DNA from 2 places in the Streptomyces sp. MMS24-W38 genome. Region 2 is predicted to be linked to the other one. Evidence: riboswitches for the same ligand, from Rfam matches in the RefSeq annotation. Region 2 holds a riboswitch; the other holds the start of a gene.
The links. A riboswitch is a leader RNA that binds a small molecule or an ion and turns the genes downstream of it on or off. The one in region 2 is predicted to bind S-adenosylmethionine.
Positions count from the first base shown of each region.

Region 1: another riboswitch for S-adenosylmethionine. It lies ahead of AC6F7H_RS21555 (aminotransferase class V-fold PLP-dependent enzyme); the one in region 2 lies ahead of thrC (threonine synthase).

Region 1 is NZ_JCBCPP010000001.1:4,960,538-4,969,597, reverse strand. It holds gene AC6F7H_RS21585 (NYN domain-containing protein) at 40-1,389, opposite strand; gene AC6F7H_RS21580 (hypothetical protein) at 1,455-1,694, opposite strand; gene AC6F7H_RS21575 (rhomboid family intramembrane serine protease) at 1,852-2,586, shown strand; gene AC6F7H_RS21570 (Lrp/AsnC family transcriptional regulator) at 2,583-2,864, shown strand; partial or broken gene AC6F7H_RS21565 (SLC13 family permease) at 2,964-3,433, shown strand; partial or broken gene AC6F7H_RS21560 (glycerate kinase) at 3,406-3,576, shown strand; gene AC6F7H_RS21555 (aminotransferase class V-fold PLP-dependent enzyme) at 3,531-5,015, opposite strand; SAM riboswitch class IV at 5,217-5,333, opposite strand; gene trpD (anthranilate phosphoribosyltransferase) at 5,469-6,533, opposite strand; gene qcrB (cytochrome bc1 complex cytochrome b subunit) at 6,683-8,335, opposite strand; gene qcrA (cytochrome bc1 complex Rieske iron-sulfur subunit) at 8,332-9,060, opposite strand, start outside.
Region 2 is NZ_JCBCPP010000001.1:3,571,044-3,580,103, forward strand. It holds gene otsB (trehalose-phosphatase) at 1-520, opposite strand, end outside; gene AC6F7H_RS15220 (alpha,alpha-trehalose-phosphate synthase (UDP-forming)) at 594-2,000, opposite strand; gene AC6F7H_RS15225 (glucosyl-3-phosphoglycerate synthase) at 2,108-3,091, opposite strand; SAM riboswitch class I at 3,291-3,485, shown strand; gene thrC (threonine synthase) at 3,504-4,808, shown strand; gene AC6F7H_RS15235 (ubiquitin-like small modifier protein 1) at 4,985-5,260, shown strand; gene AC6F7H_RS15240 (cold-shock protein) at 5,691-5,894, shown strand; gene groL (chaperonin GroEL) at 6,267-7,889, shown strand; gene AC6F7H_RS15250 (NADH:flavin oxidoreductase) at 8,163-9,060, shown strand, end outside.

The DNA of each region.
Region 1 (9,060 bases), 1.4 Mb from region 2:
CGCCCTGCGTCCTGTGCTCTGCGTCCTGTGCTCTGCGTCCTACGCCCGGGAGAAGCGCTTCAGCAGGACCGCCGACGCGACCGGGCGGGCACCCGCGCGGGCGACTCCGTCGGCGACCTCGCGGTCGGTGGAGACGACGATGACCGGCCGCCCCGGCGGCTCGGCCCGGACCAGCTGGCGGATCAGCTCGTCGGCGGTGACACCGGGCTTGGAGAACAGCACCCGCACCCCGCGCGGCGGCGCCAGCAGCACGGGAGCGGCCAGTTCGGCCCCGTCGAAGACGCAGGTCACCTCGGCGCCGGTCTGCGCGGCGAGCTGGGCGAGCTGGCCGAGCACCCGCAGGCGCTGCTTCTCCAGCGGCATCTGGGGATAGCCGGTCTTGGTGACGTTGTAGCCGTCGACGACGAGATGCGCCTGCGGCAGCGCCAGCAGCTGGTCGAGGACGGCCGGGTCGTCCTCGGACAGCGCGCGGGCCGCGATGTCCTTGGGGGACATGCGCCCCGGCTCGACGGCGTCCACGGTCTCGGCGGGCCGGACGGACACGGGGGGCAGCGCGAGCTCGCGCCGGAGCCCCTGGGCGGCGTCCAGCACGGTGTCCAGGAGCAGCCGTGCCCGCATGTCCTCGACGCTGCGGCCCTCCCGGGCGGCCCGGCGGGCGGCCTCCAGGGCGGCCTCAGACTCGCCGAGGCGCGCCTTGAGCCGCCGGCTCTCGCTCTCGGCGGCGGAGACCTGCGTCTGCCCGTCGGCGCGGACGGCGTCCAGCTCCCCCTGCAGTTTGCGCAGCGCGGCCGCGCCGCGCTTGACGTCACTGAGCGCGGACCGCAGCTTGCGGTGCAGGGAGTCCGCTTCTTTCCTGGCCGAGTCCAGGTCGCCGCGCAGCCGCTCGGTCTCGGACCTGGCGTGCTCGCGGGCGCGGGCGAGTTCGGCGCGCAGCCGCTCCACCTCGGCCCGGTTCTCCTCGTCGGCGCGCTCGGCGTCGGCCCGCTGGGCCTCCTCGCCCGCGGCGGTCACCAGCTTCACCCAGCCGGGCGGCCGCATGACGTAGGCCGCGGCCGCCACGTCCAGCGGATCGGCGGCCGGGGGCGGGGAGCCCGACTCGAGGGCGCCGGACAGTTCCGGCTGGGCCTCTTTCAGCCGCTCCGCGATGCGCTGGCGGAACAGCGGTTCGCTCTCCAGCGCGGCGGCCATGGCGTTGCCGGCGAACTTGGCGCGGCGGTTCGGGGTGAACCGGGCGTACTGCCTGAGCTGGGCGGGCAGCTCGGTGACCGTCAGTCCGCCGAAGCCGTCGGAGACGATCTGGACGACCCGGCGGCGCACGCCGTCGGGCAGCGGACGGTCGAGCACCTCAGCGGCGCCGTCCTGCGGCCTCCCGCCCGCGGTCTCCACCATCCGTCACACCCCAATGCCTGTGCGTGACCCCGCGTACGGGGTCTTCTGAGCGGGGCCCGCTCCACTCAGGAGCCGGCACCCGGCCTGTCGACGAGTTCCACCTGGTCCACGGCGTTGCACCAGCGGCACCGCACCGACTCGATCGTCTCACCGAGGACCTCGCGCTCCTCGACCTTCGGCTCCCCCGCCAGGTCGAGGTGGACGTACTCGACGACCTTGGAGGAGCGGGTCACGTCGAACCGGGTGAGGTTGCCGCAGAGGGTGCAGCGCCACCGTGTCGAGGCAGTCGGCTGGGGGACCGTCATCGTGGCTCTTCGCCTTTCTTCCAGTGTCCGTGACGTGCCGGGCACCCCGGCGCGTGTGGCACGTAACCCTACGGCCTGGCGGGTCCTCGCCGCCCGCCCGTCCACGGCGGCGAGGCGGTCTGTGCGGTTGCATCCCCTTACGTCATGCTCTGTGTTCATGATCCGTGACTGGGGGACGTCGGCCGCCGGAGCGCTGAGGCGCCCGTCGGCACCGGTGACCCACACCCTCATCGTCCTGTGCTGCGCGGTCTTCCTCATGGGGCCGGCCTCGGGGCTCGATCCGGCGTACGGGTCCGGGGAGGAGTTGCCGGCCGCGCAGCGGAGCTACTTCCGCCGCTGGGGCGTGATCCCCGCAGAACTGTTCGAGGGCTCCCCCGGCGCCGCCCTCACCCCCGCCACGGCGCTGTTCGTCCACGGCGGCTGGGTGCATCTGCTCGGCAACATGCTCTTCCTCCATGTCTTCGGGACGATGGCCGAGGCACGGATGGGCCGCCTGCAGTTCCTCCTGTTCTACGTCGGCTGCGGCTACCTGGCCCTGCTCGGGTACGCCGCCGTCCACATGGGCTCCGGGCAGCCCGTGGTGGGGGCCTCGGGAGCGATCTCGGCGGTCCTCGGCGCGTTCCTCTTCCTGTTCCCCCGGGCGCGGGTGACCAGTCTGCTGCCGTTCCTGTTCTTCCTGCCGGTGCGCTTCCCCGCGTGGGTCGTGCTGCCGTTCTGGGCGGTGTCGCAGTGTCTGGCGGCGATGCCCGCCTCCGACGGGCCCGGGGTGGCGTATCTGGCGCACCTGGTGGGCTTCGGGCTGGGCTTCTGCTGCGCGTGGGCGCGTTTCCAAGGGGCGACTACAGTGAGAGCCGCCCCAGCTCCGGCCCCCGAGGGAGAGAACCAGCCGTGATCACCGCGATCGTCCTCATCAAGACCAGCGTGGACCGGATCCCCGAGATCGCGGAGCAGATCGCCGCGCTGGACAGCGTCAGCGAGGTCTTCTCCGTCACCGGTACCTACGACCTGATCGCCATCGTGCGGGTCAGGCAGCACGAGGACCTGGCGGAGGTCATCCCGGGCCGGATCAGCAAGATCCCGGGCGTGGAGGGGACCGACACGCACGTGGCGTTCCGCACGTACTCGCAGCACGACCTGGAGGCCGCGTTCGCGATCGGCCTGGACAGCTGAGGCGGCCGGCACGGCCGGGCGGCCCGGGCCGACGCCGAGCGACGAGGTCGTGGACCGGCTCTCGGTGACCGACAGCCCTGCGAGTGACGACGCTGACGCAGCGACCGCCCGGTCACCGGCCCCTGGACGCAGGCCGAGAAGCGCTGCGCCCTGCTGCTCGGCGCGGTGGTGGCCCTGTGGTGCAGCGAACCACTGCACCGGGTGCCGTCCGCCGTGGTCGCGTTGATCGGCTCGGTCGTCGCCGCCTCGCCAGCCTGCCCGCCCTGGGCACCGTACGGCTGAAGGACGCGCTGAAGACGGTGCCCTGGCCGCTGCTGCTGCTCATTGCGGCGACGACGGCGACGGGCGTCGCGCTCTCCGAGTCGGGGTCGGCGAAGTGGCTGGTCGGCGGGCTTCCCACGGCCCTGACCCCGATGCTGTTCCTGGCCGTGGTCGTCGTGGCCGGTACGGCGGCCCATCTGGTCCTGCAGTCCCCTTCCGCCCGTTCCTCGGTCCTGGTGCCACTGGTGGTCGCGGCCTCCGTGGGCGTCGGGGTGAGCCCGGTCGCGGCGCCGAACTCCTCACCGGCGCCACGGAACGCGCCCTGCGCATGATCGTCCTGGGCACCCGGCTGCCCGGTCCCGCCTCCGCCGGGCTCCGGCCCGCCGCCGCCCCGGGCGGCCCGGCTCAGGCGGACGTGTCCGGTACGCAGCGGCCGTCGACCGTGCGGTAGCTCCACCGGGCGCCGTCCCGCACGAGCTCCCTGACGGCGCGGACGAAGCGCTCCACGTGTTCGTCCGGTGTGCCCGCGCCGAAGCTGACGCGGATCGCGTCGAGGGGCCTCTCGCCGGACGCCGCCTCGGGGGCACCGCACTCGCCCGGGGTCCGCGGGTCACCGCCGAGCAGGGCGCGCAGCAGCGGGTGGGCGCAGAACAGCCCGTCCCGGACGCCGATGCCGTACTCGGCGGACAGGGCCGCGGCGAAGTGGGAGCTGTTCCAGCCGTCGACGACGAAGGAGAGCACGCCGACGCGCGGCGCGTCGTCCCCGAACAGGGACAGGAACCGCACCTCGGGCACGTCCGCGAGCCCGTCCCGTACCGTGCGGATCAGCCGCTCCTCGCGGGCGGCCAGCGCGTCGAAACCGGCCTCACGGAGCGCCTCGCAGGCCGAGGCGATGGCGTGGGCTCCGATGACGTTGGGCGAGCCCGCCTCGTGCCGGGCCGCGCCGTCGTGCCACCGGACGTCCAGCGAACCGTCCTCGCGCCGGGTGACGGTGCGGCTGGCGCCGCCGCCCGCGAGGTAGGGCTCGGCCTGGCGCAGCCAGTCGGCCCGGCCGGCCAGGACACCGGAGCCGAACGGCGCGTACAGCTTGTGCCCGGAGAAGGCCACCCAGTCGACGTCCAGGTCACGCACGCTCACCGCGCGGTGCGGGGCGAGCTGGGCGGCGTCCAGGACGATCCGGGCGCCGTGCGCGTGGGCGGCGGCGGCCAGCTCCCGTACGGGCCACAGCTCGCCGGTGACGTTGGAGGCACCGGTGACGCAGACCAGGGCCGGGCCGTGCGGCTCACGGTCGGCGAGGGCGTGCTCCAGGGACCGCACGGCCTGCTCCGGACTGTCCGGGGCGTCGAGGAGGGTGACGCGGGAACCGCCGCGCCAGGGCAGCAGCGAGGCGTGGTGCTCGGTCTCGAAGACGAAGACCCGGCAGTCGTCCGGGAGGGCGGCGGCGAGCAGGTTGAGCGAGTCGGTGGTGGACCGGGTGAAGACGACCTGATCGCCCTCCCGCCGCCCACCACCGCCCTTGCCGGACCGGGCTTCGCCCGGGCTGTCCTCGATGCGGCAGTCGAGGAACTCGGCGACGGTCCGGCGGGCGTTCTCGAAGAGGTCGGTGGAGAGCCGGGAGAGATGTCCCGCGCCCCGGTGGACGCTGCCGTAGTACGGCGCGTACGCGGCCACGTCGTCCCACACACGCTGGAGTGCGGGGGCGCTGGCGGCGTAGTCGAGCGCGGCGTGGCCGATCTCGCCGCCGGTGACGAGCGGGACGGCGACGTCGCGCCCCAGGACCGGCAGCAGCGCACCGCCGAACCGGTCGCCGGCGACGGCGGGGGCGGGGGCGGGGGTGACAGCGGAGACAGCAGAGACGGCTGGGACAGTGGCGACGGCGGAGACGGACATGGGTGAACTCCCGTGGAGGCAGGCGGAATCACCACGCGAGCGCACACGGCTCGAGCGTGGGAGAGGCGAAAAGGGGTGCGGAGGCGGGGCTCTGCGGCCTCTTCCGGGCCGTCAGAAACGCCCTAGCGCATTCGCTGTTTCACTGGGAGGCTCCCTCGAACGACCAGGACCCCTGGTGTGTCCACTCGATCGAGTGCGAGGGGTCCGCGCTTGCCGCGAGCCCTGCTGCTCGCGGCCTGGTCCTCACCCGGGGCACCCCGCCACGGACGGAGGGTTGCCGGACAGCCGGCCGGGGCCTGATGGCTGTCACTCGTGACCTGGTCCCAGATCCTGCCACACGGTCCGCGACGCGCGAGGCGCGGTCCGGATCCTGGACGGTTCCGGACCGCGCCCTGTCGCGTCGGATGCGGCCGGGCGGCGGCCGAACGGGGGCCGGCCCGCCGCGGCGGCGGTTCACGCGTTGCTGACCGCCACCCAGTGCTCCAGGACTCGCTTGGCGGCTCCCGAGTCGATGGACTCGGCGGCCTCGGCCATCCCCGCCCGGATCTGCTCCGCCAGGGCCCCGGCGCCCGGCTTCAGCGCCACCAGCGCCGCCGCCGAGTTCAGCAGCACCGCGTCCCGCACCGGGCCCCGCTCGCCGTCCAGCAGCCGCCTGGCGACCTCGGCGTTGTACGAGGCGTCGGCGCCGCGCAGCGCCTCCAGCGGCACGGGCTCGATGCCGACGTCCCGCGGGTCGAAGTGCTCCTCGGTCACCTTGCCGTCCCGGACCACCCACACCCGCGAGGTGCCGGTGGTCGTCAGCTCGTCGAGGCCGTCGTCACCGCGGAACACCAGCGAGGAGTGGCCGCGGTCGGCGAACACACCGGCCATGATCGGCGCCATCCTCGGGTCGGCGACCCCGACGGCCTGGGCCCGGACCCGGGCCGGGTTGGCCAGCGGGCCCAGGAAGTTGAACACCGTACGGATGCCCAGCTGTCCTCGCGCGGCGGCCACATGGCGCAGCGCCGGGTGGAACTTCACCGCGAAGCAGAAGGTGATCCCGGCCTGCTCGGCGACCTCGGCGACTCGCTGCGGGGTCAGCTCCAGGTTGACGCCGAGCTTCTCCAGGACGTCGGAGGCACCGGACGCGGAGGAGGCGGCCCGGCTCCCGTGCTTGACGACCTTCGCCCCGGTGCCCGCGACGACGATCGAGGACATCGTGGAGATGTTCACCGTCTTGGCGCCGTCGCCACCGGTGCCGACGATGTCGACGGTCTCCCCCGGCACCTCGATCGCGATGGCGTGGTCGTACATCGCCCGGACGCAGCCGACGATCTCGTCGACCGTCTCGCCCTTGGCCCGCAGGGACACGGCGAACCCGGCGATCTGCGCGTCGGTGGCCTCACCGCGCATGATCAGGTCCATCGCCCAGGCGGTGTCGTCGGCGGACAGGTCGTGTCCGTCCAGCAGTCCGTTCAGCAGGACGGGCCAGGAGCGGTCCGCCGCGGTATTGCCTCCTGCGGGGGTCACAGCGCTCATCTGCCGCTCCTGGGTCATAGACAGGTGTAAAGGGGTTTCACCCCCCACCTTATCCAGCCCGGAGCACGGCGAAGGGCCCCCGTCCGGTCTGCGGACGGGGGCCCTTCGCCGTCGTGTGGCGACTTGGATGTCGTACGAGGTTCAGGTGATCAGTGGTGGCCGTGGCCGCTCGTGATCTCCCTGTACTCCTCGACGGTCGGCTTCGGGATCTGGGACCCCTCGCCGTAGTACTCCTTGCTGAGCTTGGCGCGCAGCCTCTCGGCCGGCTTCACCTTGCGTTCGACGCCGTTCTCGTCGACCAGCGGGCCGATCTCGACCGGCTCGTACTGGTGGTGCGCCGTGAGGGTGTGCAGCTGTTCCTGGCTGAGCGGCTCGTGGACCTCGATGAACTCACCGTGCGGCAGGCGCTTGATGATGCCCGACTCGCGGCCGTGCAGCACCTTGTCCTTGTCCCGGCGCTGCAGGCCGAGGCAGATCCGCCTGGTGACGATGAACGCGACGACCGGTCCCAGGAAGAACCCGATGCGGACGAACCAGGTGACCGCGTTGATCGAGAGGTTGAAGTGCGTGGCGACGATGTCGTTGCCACCACCGATCAACATGATCATGTACGCGGTGACCCAGGCGACACCGAAGGCCGTGCGGGTCGGGGCGTTGCGCGGCCGGTCCAGGATGTGGTGCTCGCGCTTGTCCCCGGTGATCCAGGACTCGATGAACGGGTAGAGCGCGATCATCGCGAGGAAGACGCCGAACAGCGCCAGCGGGATGAAGACGCCCAGAACCAGCGTGTGACCCCAGAAGTTGACTTCCCAGCCGGGCATGGCACGGACCAGGCCCTCGGCGAAGCCCATGTACCAGTCGGGCTGAGCCCCGGTGGAGACCATGTCCGGCCGGTAGGGACCGATGTTCCAGATCGCGTTGATCGACACGGTCGCCGAGATGACGGCCAGTACACCGAAGACCAGGAAGAAGAAGCCTCCGGCCTTGGCGATGTACACCGGCAGGAGCGGCATGCCCACGACGTTCTTGTTGGTCTTGCCGGGACCCGCGAACTGCGTGTGCTTGTGGTAGAAGACCAGGATCAGGTGCGCCACCACGAGGCCGAGCATGATGCCCGGCAGCAGCAGGATGTGGATCGAGTAGAACCGGGCGACGAAGTCCGTCCCCGGGAACTCCCCGCCGAACAGGAACATCGAGATGTACGTGCCGACGATCGGCACGGACAGGATCGCGCCCTGCGTGAAGCGGACACCGGTGCCGGAGAGCAGGTCGTCCGGGAGCGAGTAACCGGTGAAACCGGTGAACATGCCCAGGACGAACAGCAGGAAGCCGAACACCCAGTTGATCTCACGCGGCTTGCGGAACGCGCCGGTGAAGAACACGCGCATCATGTGCACGAACATGCCGGCGAGGAAGACGATCGCCGCCCAGTGGTGGATCTGCCGGATCAGCAGACCACCGCGGATGTCGAAGCTGATGTCGAGCGTCGACTTGTACGCCTCACTCATCAGCTGTCCCTGCATCGGGACGTAACTGCCGTGGTACACCACCTCGTTCATCGACGGGTGGAAGAACAGCGTCAGATACACACCCGTGAGGATGATGATGATGAAACTGTAGAGGCAGACCTCACCCAGCATGAACGACCAGTGGTCCGGGAAGATCTTGCGCATGTTGGCCTTGGCCAGGGAGTAGATCCCCAGCCGGCTGTCCGCCCAGTCGGCGACCCGTTCGCCGGCCGGCGTCTTCCCGCGGGAGCGGCCCGCGCCCGATGGGTTCGTGCTGCTGGTCGTGGTACTCATCCGCGCTCCCAGAATGCAGGACCGACGGGCTCGTCGAAGTCGCCGAGCGCTTCGAGGTAGCCCTCGTTGTTCACACCGATGCGCAGCTGCGGCAGGGCGTGTCCGGCGGGACCGAAGATGACCCGGGCGCCGTCGGCAAGGTCGAAGGTGGACTGGTGGCAGGGGCACAGCGCATGGTGCGTCTGCTGCTCGTACAGGGAGATCGGGCAACCGACATGGGTACAGATCTTCGAGTACGCGAGGATGCCCTGGTGCGACCACTCGAGCGACTGCTTGTCCTTGATGTCGTCCGGCTGGATGCGGACGAGCATCAGGGCGGCCTTGGCGATCTCGTTCATGAACTCGTGCTGGTCCTCCTCCAGGCCCTGGGGCTTGGCGAAGGTCAGCGAGCCCACGGCGATGTCGGACGGCCGCATGGGCTCGTTCGTGTTCATGTTGATGAGCAGCTTGCCCTTGGACCACAGGGTGTTGCGCAGCTTGTCCTCGGGCAGCGGCCCGAGGTCACGCAGCAGCACCACTCCGGAGAGCGGGAACAGGGCGAGCGCGCCGAACATCGTGTTGCGGATCAGCTTGCGCCGTCCGAGCGCCGACTCCTTGGCGCCCTGGCGGAAGTCGTCCATGACCTTCTCGCGGACCTCGGGCGAGGCCGTGATCGGGTGCCGCTCGTCGGTGAGCTCCTGGTCCGACATCAGCGTGCGGGCCCAGTGGACCGCGCCGACGCCGAT
Region 2 (9,060 bases):
TGTGGACGGCCACCGCGCGGCCCTTCTCCTCGGTCCACACGCCTTCGTCGGCGCCGACCCGGTCGAGCAGCCCCGGCAGTTCCGCGCGGACGCAGGCGACGCCGGGGTGCGGGGGAGGCGCGGTGATGTCGCCGGTGGCGGCGTCCCAGCGTTCGGCGCCGTAGTGGCCGAGGACGACCAGGCGCTCCAGACCGGGGGCGCCCGCGAAGCCGCCGTTGCGCACCGCGACCTCGGGCGGCCGGCCCGTGATCACCGCCACGGAGGCCACCTCCGGGGCGAGCGCGGTGAGCGCGGGCACCGCCTCCGGGTGGGCGCGGGCCTGCTCCGGGTCGGGCACGATCGGCGAGAGCGTGCCGTCGAAGTCGAGGCCGATCAACGCCTTCCCCGGCCGCGCGAGCAACGCGTCGAGCCCCTCCCGCCCGGCCCGCGTGGCGGGCGTCGGCAGGGGCTCCGCGGCGTCCGGGCCGACGGTGTTCGAGTGCGTGGCATTCGGGTCCGTGGAATCCGTGTGACTGCCCATACCGCCAACCTATCCACGCCCACCCCGCCGCACGCCACCCCGACCGGCCGTCCAGGGCCGGTCCCCGCAGGGCCTACGACTCCTCGCGGAGGGCGTTCAACTGGTCCAGGAACCACTGTTCCGGTGGCAGCGCGGTCGCCGCCGCGGTCAGGCGCTTGGCGCCTTCGGTCCGTTCCGCCGGGCCCATCGTGAGGGCCTCGTGCAGGGCGCGCGCCGTGTCGACCACGTCGTACGGGTTGACGGTGATCGCGTCCTCGCCCAGCTCCTCGTGCGCGCCCGCCTCCCGGGACAGCACCAGCGCACAGCCCCCCTCGGCGAGGATCGGGATCTCCTTGGCGACCAGGTTCATACCGTCCCGGATGGGGTTGACCAGCGCCACGTCGGCCAGCCGGTACGCGGCCAGCGAGCGCGCGAAGTCGTCCCTGACGTGCAGCACGACCGGACGCCAGCCGGGTGTCCCGTACCGCTCGTTGATCTCCTCGGCGACCCGCTGCACCTCGGCGGTGTAGTCGCGGTACACGGCGAGGTCCTGCCGGGACGGGTAGGCGAAGGCGAGGTGCACCACCCGTTCGCGCCACTCGGGGTGGTCCTCGAGGAGCTGCCGGTACGCCAGCAGACCGCGCACGATGTTCTTCGACAGCTCGGTCCGGTCGACCCGGACGACCGTCCGCCGCGCGGTGCCGTCGGGAGCCGTGCCGATCTCCTCGCGCAGCACGCCGAGCCGCTCCTCGACATCCGCCTCCCGCGCGCGCCCGCGCAGGAAGTCCGCGTCGGCACCCAGCCCGTGCACGCCGATCCGGGTGTCGCCGAGCCCGCCCGCGAACCGCTCGCAGCACGCGGTGAACGCGTCCGCCCAGCGGTGGGTGAGGAAGCCGAGCCGGTCCGCGCCCAGCATGCCGCGCAGCACCTGCACGGCGATGTCGTCGGGCAGCATCCCGAAGTACTCCGGCGGCGCCCACGGCGTGTGCGAGAAGTGGCCGATGTGCAGGTCGGGGCGGAGCTCCCGGAGCAGCCCCGGGACCAGCGTCAGGTGGTAGTCCTGCACCACCACTGCGGCCCCCTGCGCCGCCTCCTCGGCCAGCGCCTCGGCGAAGGCCCGGTTGTAGGCCTCGTAGGAGGCCCACTGCCGCCGGAACTCCGCGTCGAAGACGGGCTCCACCGGCGTCTGGTACAGCATGTGGTGCACGAACCACAGCACCGAGTTGGCGATGCCGTTGTACGCGTCGGCGTGCACGTCCGCCGGGATGTCCAGCATCCGCACGCCGTCCTCGCCGACCCCGCGCCGCACGGCCTCACGGTCGCCGTCGGACAGCGCCGAACACACCCACAGCGACCCCGCGTCCGGCCCGATCGCCGACAGCCCGGACACCAGCCCGCCGCCACCGCGACTGGCCCGCAGTGAACCGTCCTCCTCCACCGCGTACGAAACGGGGCCGCGATTCGACGCGACCAGCACCCGAGCACCCTGCATGGAAGCCATACGCCTCAACCTAGCCCGCCTCCGAAACGCTCAAACGTAACGGATCAGCCGTATACGGCTCGGTTGTCACTCGTTCCGGCGTTCCGGCCGGGGCGTGCCCGTCGTGCTCAGGCCACCCGGCGGGACCGGTACTCGGCCATCTCCGCCATCGGGGGGCGTTCCTCGGTGTCCACCGAGTAGGTGCGGGGCTCGAAGGTGCCCCCGATCCGTTCGAACTGGGTGAGCGCGGGGCGGATCAGGTGGCCGCGGGCCAGGCGGAGCTGGGCGGTGCGGTAGATCGCGGCGGCCATGCGGCCGAGGGCCCGGCCGTCCTGGTGGCGGTGGAGGCGGACGCCGACGTCGACCTGGGCGAGGGCGTCCAGCCCCACCAGGTGCAGGGCGTCGACCAGCATGCCCAGTTCCACGCCGTAGCCGACGGGGAAGGGCAGCTGTTCCAGGAGCGAGCGCCGGGCCGCGTACTCGCCGCCGAGCGGCTGGACGAAGCCTGCCAGCTGCGGCCAGTGCATGTTGAGCAGCGGGCGCGCCATCAGCTCCGTGACCCTGCCGCCCTGACCGGCCGTGGCGGCGGTGGCTGCGGTGTCGGGGGCACTCCCGTCGGACGGCGTGAAGGGGCGGTCGTACATCGCCTTCACCAGGTGGACGTCCGGCTCGGTGAGCAGCGGGCCGACGATGCCGGAGACGAAGTCGGCGGAGAACTCCCTGAGGTCCGCGTCGACGAAGCAGACGATGTCCCCCCGGGTGACGAGCAGGGAGCGCCACAGCACCTCGCCCTTGCCGGGCACGGCGGGGAGGCGGGGCAGGATCGTGTCCCGGTGCACCACCGTCGCGCCCGCCGCCGCGGCCACCTCGGACGTGCGGTCGGTCGAGCCGGAGTCCACGACCACGATCTCGTCGACCAGCGGGGCCCGGAGCATCAGCTCGTGCCGGACGACCCCGACGATGTCACCGACCGTCGCCTCCTCGTTGAGCGCGGGCAGTACCACGCTCACCGTCCGGCCCGTGGCGCGCTTCGCGGCCAGGACGCGGTGCAGCGGGCGGTCGGCCACGGACCAGGAGCGGTCGGCCAGCCAGCGCTCGACTTCTTCCAGCACGGTCTGCGGCTCCTCACCTCTGTGATCCATACACCTGACACCTGTTGATCCATCTCGCGGTTCGGACGCGCCCTCTCCGTCGTCCTGGCCGTCGGTTACAGTCTTGAACAACGCGGACGCCCCTTGCACACCGGGGGTCACGGCCCTCCTCGCGTCCGCGGTGCACGATCGCACCACCGCATGACACACAACCGAATACAGCTCATCCAGAGGGGCAGAGGGACACGGCCCGATGAAGCCCCGGCAACCCTCCAGCCGGCTCTCGTGGATCACCGTCGATCGACGATCACAGCGGAACACCGAACGCTGATCGCTGATCGTCCACGCGAGGCTCCCGGCTAGGGAAGGTGCCAAATCCGTCTCACGGCGAAACACGTCGTGAGGAAGATGAGGAGAAAGGGCCTCGCCTCACATGGCTGCGCAGACTGTCGCAAGCACCACCGTATCCGCCGCTGGATCCGCCGAGCCCTCCGTCGATCTCGGTCCCGCCGCCGCGCTGTCCTGCCGCGAATGCGGCCACCGCGTCCCCCTCGGCCCCGTCTTCGCGTGCGAGGAGTGTTTCGGCCCGCTGGAGATCGCCTACGACTTCTCGGCCTACGACACCGAGGAACTCCGCCGGCGCATCGAGGCGGGCCCCGCGAACATCTGGCGCTACGCGCCCCTGCTGCCCGTCCCCGCCGACGTGGCGACCAGGCCGAACATCAACCCCGGCTGGACCCAGCTCGTCCAGGCCGACAACCTGGCCCGCGAACTCGGTGTCACCGGCGGCCTGTTCGTGAAGGACGACTCCGGCAACCCGACCCACTCCTTCAAGGACCGGGTCGTCGCCCAGGCCCTGGAGGCCGCCCGCGCCTTCGGCTTCACCACCCTGTCCTGCTCCTCCACGGGCAACCTCGCCGGTGCCGTCGGCGCCGCCGCCGCCCGCGCCGGCCTGCGCTCCTGCGTGTTCATCCCGCACGACCTGGAGCAGGGCAAGGTCGTCATGGCCGCCGTCTACGGCGGTGAACTCGTCGGCATCGAGGGCAACTACGACGACGTGAACCGCTTCTGCTCCGAGCTGATCGGCGACCCGGCCGGCGAGGGCTGGGGCTTCGTCAACGTCAACCTGCGGCCGTACTACGCCGAGGGCTCCAAGACCCTCGCGTACGAGATCTGCGAGCAGCTCGGCTGGCGGCTGCCCGACCAGATCGTCGTCCCCATAGCCTCCGGCTCGCAGCTCACGAAGATCGACAAGGGGCTGCAGGAGCTGATCCGGCTCGGCCTCGTCGAGGACAAGCCGTACAAGATCTTCGGCGCGCAGGCCGAGGGCTGCTCGCCGGTGTCGACCGCGTACAAGGCGGGCCACGACGTCGTCCGGCCGCAGAAGCCGAAGACCATCGCCAAGTCGCTCGCCATCGGCAACCCGGCCGACGGCCCGTACGTCCTGGACATCGCGCGCCGCACCGGCGGCGCGGTGGAGGACGTGACGGACGAGCAGGTCGTGGAGGCCATCCGGCTGCTCGCCCGGACCGAGGGCATCTTCGCCGAGACCGCGGGCGGTGTGACCGTCGGCGTCACGAAGAAGCTGATCGAGAACGGCGTCCTGGACCCGTCCCTGACCACCGTCGTACTCAACACCGGCGACGGTCTCAAGACGCTGGACGCGGTGGCCGACACCGGCCTCACCGCGACCATCCGTCCCAACCTCGAGTCGTTCCGAGAGGCCGGCCTCGCCTGACCTCCTTCTCGCCAGTCCCGAGGAGGCCGGCGGTCACCCGCCGGGCGTACTGCTTCACGGCCGACGGCCCCCGGGACGTACCCAGTTCGAGGTCTCGCACCGGCTCCACAGGCCGACACCGCCGGCCCGGCGGCCGACACGCAAAGCATTTTCATCGTCACTGGAGGTCAAGTCACATGAGCGTGACCGTTCGCATCCCGACCATCCTGCGCACCTACACCGGCGGCAAGGCCGAGGTGAACGCCGAGGGGGCGACCCTCGGCGACGTCATCGCCGACCTGGAGAAGAACCACACCGGGATCTCCGCCCGGGTCCTGGACGACCAGGGCAAGCTGCGCCGCTTCGTCAACGTCTACGTCAACGACGACGACGTCCGCTTCGAGCAGGGCCTGGAGACGGTGACCCCGGACGGTGCCGGCGTGTCGATCATCCCGGCCGTCGCCGGCGGCTGATCATTACCCTCGGTAATCGAGATTACCGAATGTTTACCGTGTTGCCCCCTCCGTGAGGGAAGCGGAGGGGGCAATTCCATGGGGTTGAGCGCGGTAAGGTTGGGGAACGCGGTCCCGACTCCCCGTTCTGGAACCGTCAATTCCTGCCGCACGCCCGACTGGATACAGCCAAAGTCTGGGCCACTTCTGCGGCATTTGCGGGCTTTGTCCGACCCGACTTGCCCTGAAATCAGGTGAATTCCCGTCATATTCCGGACCGGTGCCGTCCGGATTTCTCGTCTGATTGACCTGTTGCAGAGGGCAGTTGGACGGATACATTCGGCCGCGGTCGACGCGTTCCGGCGCACGCCCCCGATCGTCGGGGGGTGAGGTCTGACCCGGATCCGCGAAGTGTGGATCTGTGCAAGGGCCAGTAATAGGGGAGTTAGGCATGGCTCAGGGCACCGTCAAGTGGTTCAACGCGGAGAAGGGGTACGGCTTCATCGCGGTCGACGGTGGTGCGGATGTTTTCGTCCACTACAGCGCGATCCAGATGGACGGCTACCGCACCCTCGAAGAAGGCCAGCGGGTCGAGTTCGAGATCTCGCAGGGTCAGAAGGGCCCGCAGGCCGACATGGTTCGTCTCAGCGCCTGAACGCGCTACCCACCGCAAGAATTTCCTGCTGGCGAAGGGTCCGCACCCCCCGGGGTGCGGACCCTTCGCCGTGCCGGGGCCCGGGTGGTGACCGGTGCCCGGGGGTGTTCGCGCGCGGCCTGCTCCGCGCCGCCCACGCTGTTCGCGTGCGGCTGACTCCCCCGGCGATCCCCCCGGGGGCGCTTGCACTCGCATGGGTCGAGTGCTAATCATTGGCGTTAGCACTCTGAAGGTGAGAGTGACAACGTAAGGACCGGGTCGGTGAGGCCCGCAGGCCGGTGGGGCAAGGAACCACCGGTTCTGTGAGCCGTCCGTCGCGGGCGCGGGCGCGGTCCGAAGTAATCACCCCCAGTCCTGGAGGGACCACTTCACATGGCCAAGATCATCGCGTTCGACGAGGAGGCGCGGCGCGGCCTCGAGCGCGGCATGAACCAGCTCGCGGACGCCGTCAAGGTGACGCTCGGCCCCAAGGGCCGCAACGTCGTCCTCGAGAAGAAGTGGGGCGCCCCCACGATCACCAACGATGGTGTGTCCATCGCCAAGGAGATCGAGCTCGAGGACCCGTACGAGAAGATCGGCGCCGAGCTGGTCAAGGAAGTCGCCAAGAAGACGGACGACGTCGCCGGTGACGGTACGACCACCGCGACCGTCCTCGCCCAGGCCCTGGTCAAGGAGGGCCTGCGCAACGTAGCCGCCGGCGCCAACCCGATGGCCCTCAAGCGCGGTATCGAGAAGGCCGTCGAGGCCGTCTCCGGTGCCCTGCTGGAGCAGGCGAAGGACGTCGAGACCAAGGAGCAGATCGCCTCCACGGCCTCCATCTCCGCCGCCGACACCCAGATCGGCGAGCTCATCGCCGAGGCGATGGACAAGGTCGGCAAGGAAGGCGTCATCACCGTCGAGGAGTCCCAGACCTTCGGTCTGGAGCTGGAGCTCACCGAGGGTATGCGCTTCGACAAGGGCTACATCTCGGCGTACTTCGCCACCGACATGGAGCGTATGGAGGCGTCGCTCGACGACCCGTACATCCTGATCGCCAACTCCAAGATCGGCAACGTCAAGGACCTGCTGCCGCTCCTGGAGAAGGTCATGCAGTCGGGCAAGCCGCTGCTGATCATCGCCGAGGACGTCGAGGGCGAGGCCCTGTCGACCCTGGTCGTCAACAAGATCCGCGGCACCTTCAAGTCCGTCGCCGTCAAGGCCCCGGGCTTCGGCGACCGCCGCAAGGCCATGCTCAACGACATCGCCATCCTCACGGGCGGCGAGGTCATCTCCGAGGAGGTCGGCCTCAAGCTGGAGAACACCAGCCTCGACCTGCTCGGCAAGGCCCGCAAGGTCGTCATCACCAAGGACGAGACCACCATCGTCGACGGTGCCGGCTCCTCGGGGCAGGTCCAGGGCCGCGTGAACCAGATCCGCGCCGAGATCGAGAACAGCGACTCGGACTACGACCGCGAGAAGCTGCAGGAGCGCCTGGCGAAGCTCGCCGGCGGTGTCGCGGTCATCAAGGCCGGTGCCGCCACCGAGGTCGAGCTCAAGGAGCGCAAGCACCGCATCGAGGACGCCGTTCGCAACGCGAAGGCGGCCGTCGAGGAGGGCATCGTCGCCGGTGGTGGCGTGGCCCTGCTCCAGGCCTCCCAGGTGTTCGAGAAGCTGGAGCTCGAGGGTGACGAGGCGACCGGCGCCAACGCCGTGAAGCTCGCGCTCGAGGCCCCGCTGAAGCAGATCGCCGTCAACGCCGGCCTCGAGGGCGGCGTCGTGGTGGAGAAGGTGCGCAACCTGACCCCGGGTCACGGCCTGAACGCCGCGACCGGCGACTACGTCGACCTGGTCAAGGAAGGCATCATCGACCCGGCCAAGGTGACGCGCTCCGCGCTGCAGAACGCCGCGTCGATCGCCGCGCTGTTCCTCACCACCGAGGCCGTCATCGCCGACAAGCCGGAGAAGGCCGCCGCGGCCGCTCCGGGCGGCATGCCGGGCGGTGACATGGACTTCTGAGCCTGACTCACCTCAGGTTCGGACCCGGTCCGTCAGTACCGAGGGCGGTACCCCCTGTTTCCGACAGGGGGTACCGCCCTCGGGCGTTTCCGCGTTCCTGCGTTCCCTCGTGTGCGGGACCGGTCCGGCGCCTGAGCTTCGGTGCGGATGTGGTCGGGGTCACAGGCGGGTGTGCCGGTGGGTGGAATGCCCTTCGGGGCTTGGCGGTTGGGGATGGAGTGCGATTGATGCACGCGCACATACCGACTGGTACATCCCATGAGGAGCCCCCACATGACCGTCGCCGCCTCCACCACCGCCGCCCGAGCCTCGGGGATCCTGTCCCGCCCGGTCTCCATCAACGGCCTCACCGTGCCGAACCGCATCGCGATGGCGCCGATGACCCGGATGTTCTCGCCGGGCGGGGTTCCCGGTGAGGACGTGGTGTCGTACTACGCCCGGCGGGCCGCCGCCGGTGTCGGACTGATCGTCACCGAGGGCACCTACGTGGGGCACGAGTCGGCCGGGCTGAGCGACCGGGTGCCGCGGTTCCACGGTGAGGAGCAGCTGGCCGGCTGGACGAAGGTAGCCGAGGCGGTGCACGCGGCGGGCGGCACGATCGTGCCGCAGCTGTGGCACATCGGGATGGTCCGCAAGCAGGGGCAGGCGCCGTATCCCGAGGCCCCGGCGGTCGGCCCGTCCGGCGTACGCACCGACGGCACCGAAGGCACCGGCAAGGCCATGACGCAGGCCGACATCGACGCCGTGGTCGAGGCGTTCGCGCAGGCCGCGGCGGACGCCGAGCGCATCGGCTTCGACGGCGTGGAGCTGCACGGCGCCCACGGCTACCTGATCGACCAGTTCCTGTGGGCGGGCACCAACCGCCGCACCGACGCCTACGGCGGCGACCCGGTGGCGCGGGCGAGGTTCGCGACGGAGGTCGTCGCGGCGGTCCGCGAGCGGGTCTCGCCCGGGTTCCCGGTCATCTTCCGGTACTCCCAGTGGAAGCAGGACGCCTACGACTCCCGCCTCGCCGAGACCCCCGAGGAGCTGGAGGCGATCCTCGCCCCGCTCGCGGCGGCCGGTGTCGACGCCTTCCACGCCTCCACCCGCCGCTACTGGCTCCCGGAGTTCGAGGGCTCGGATTTGAACCTGGCCGGCTGGACGAAGAAGCTGACCGGCAGGCCCGCCA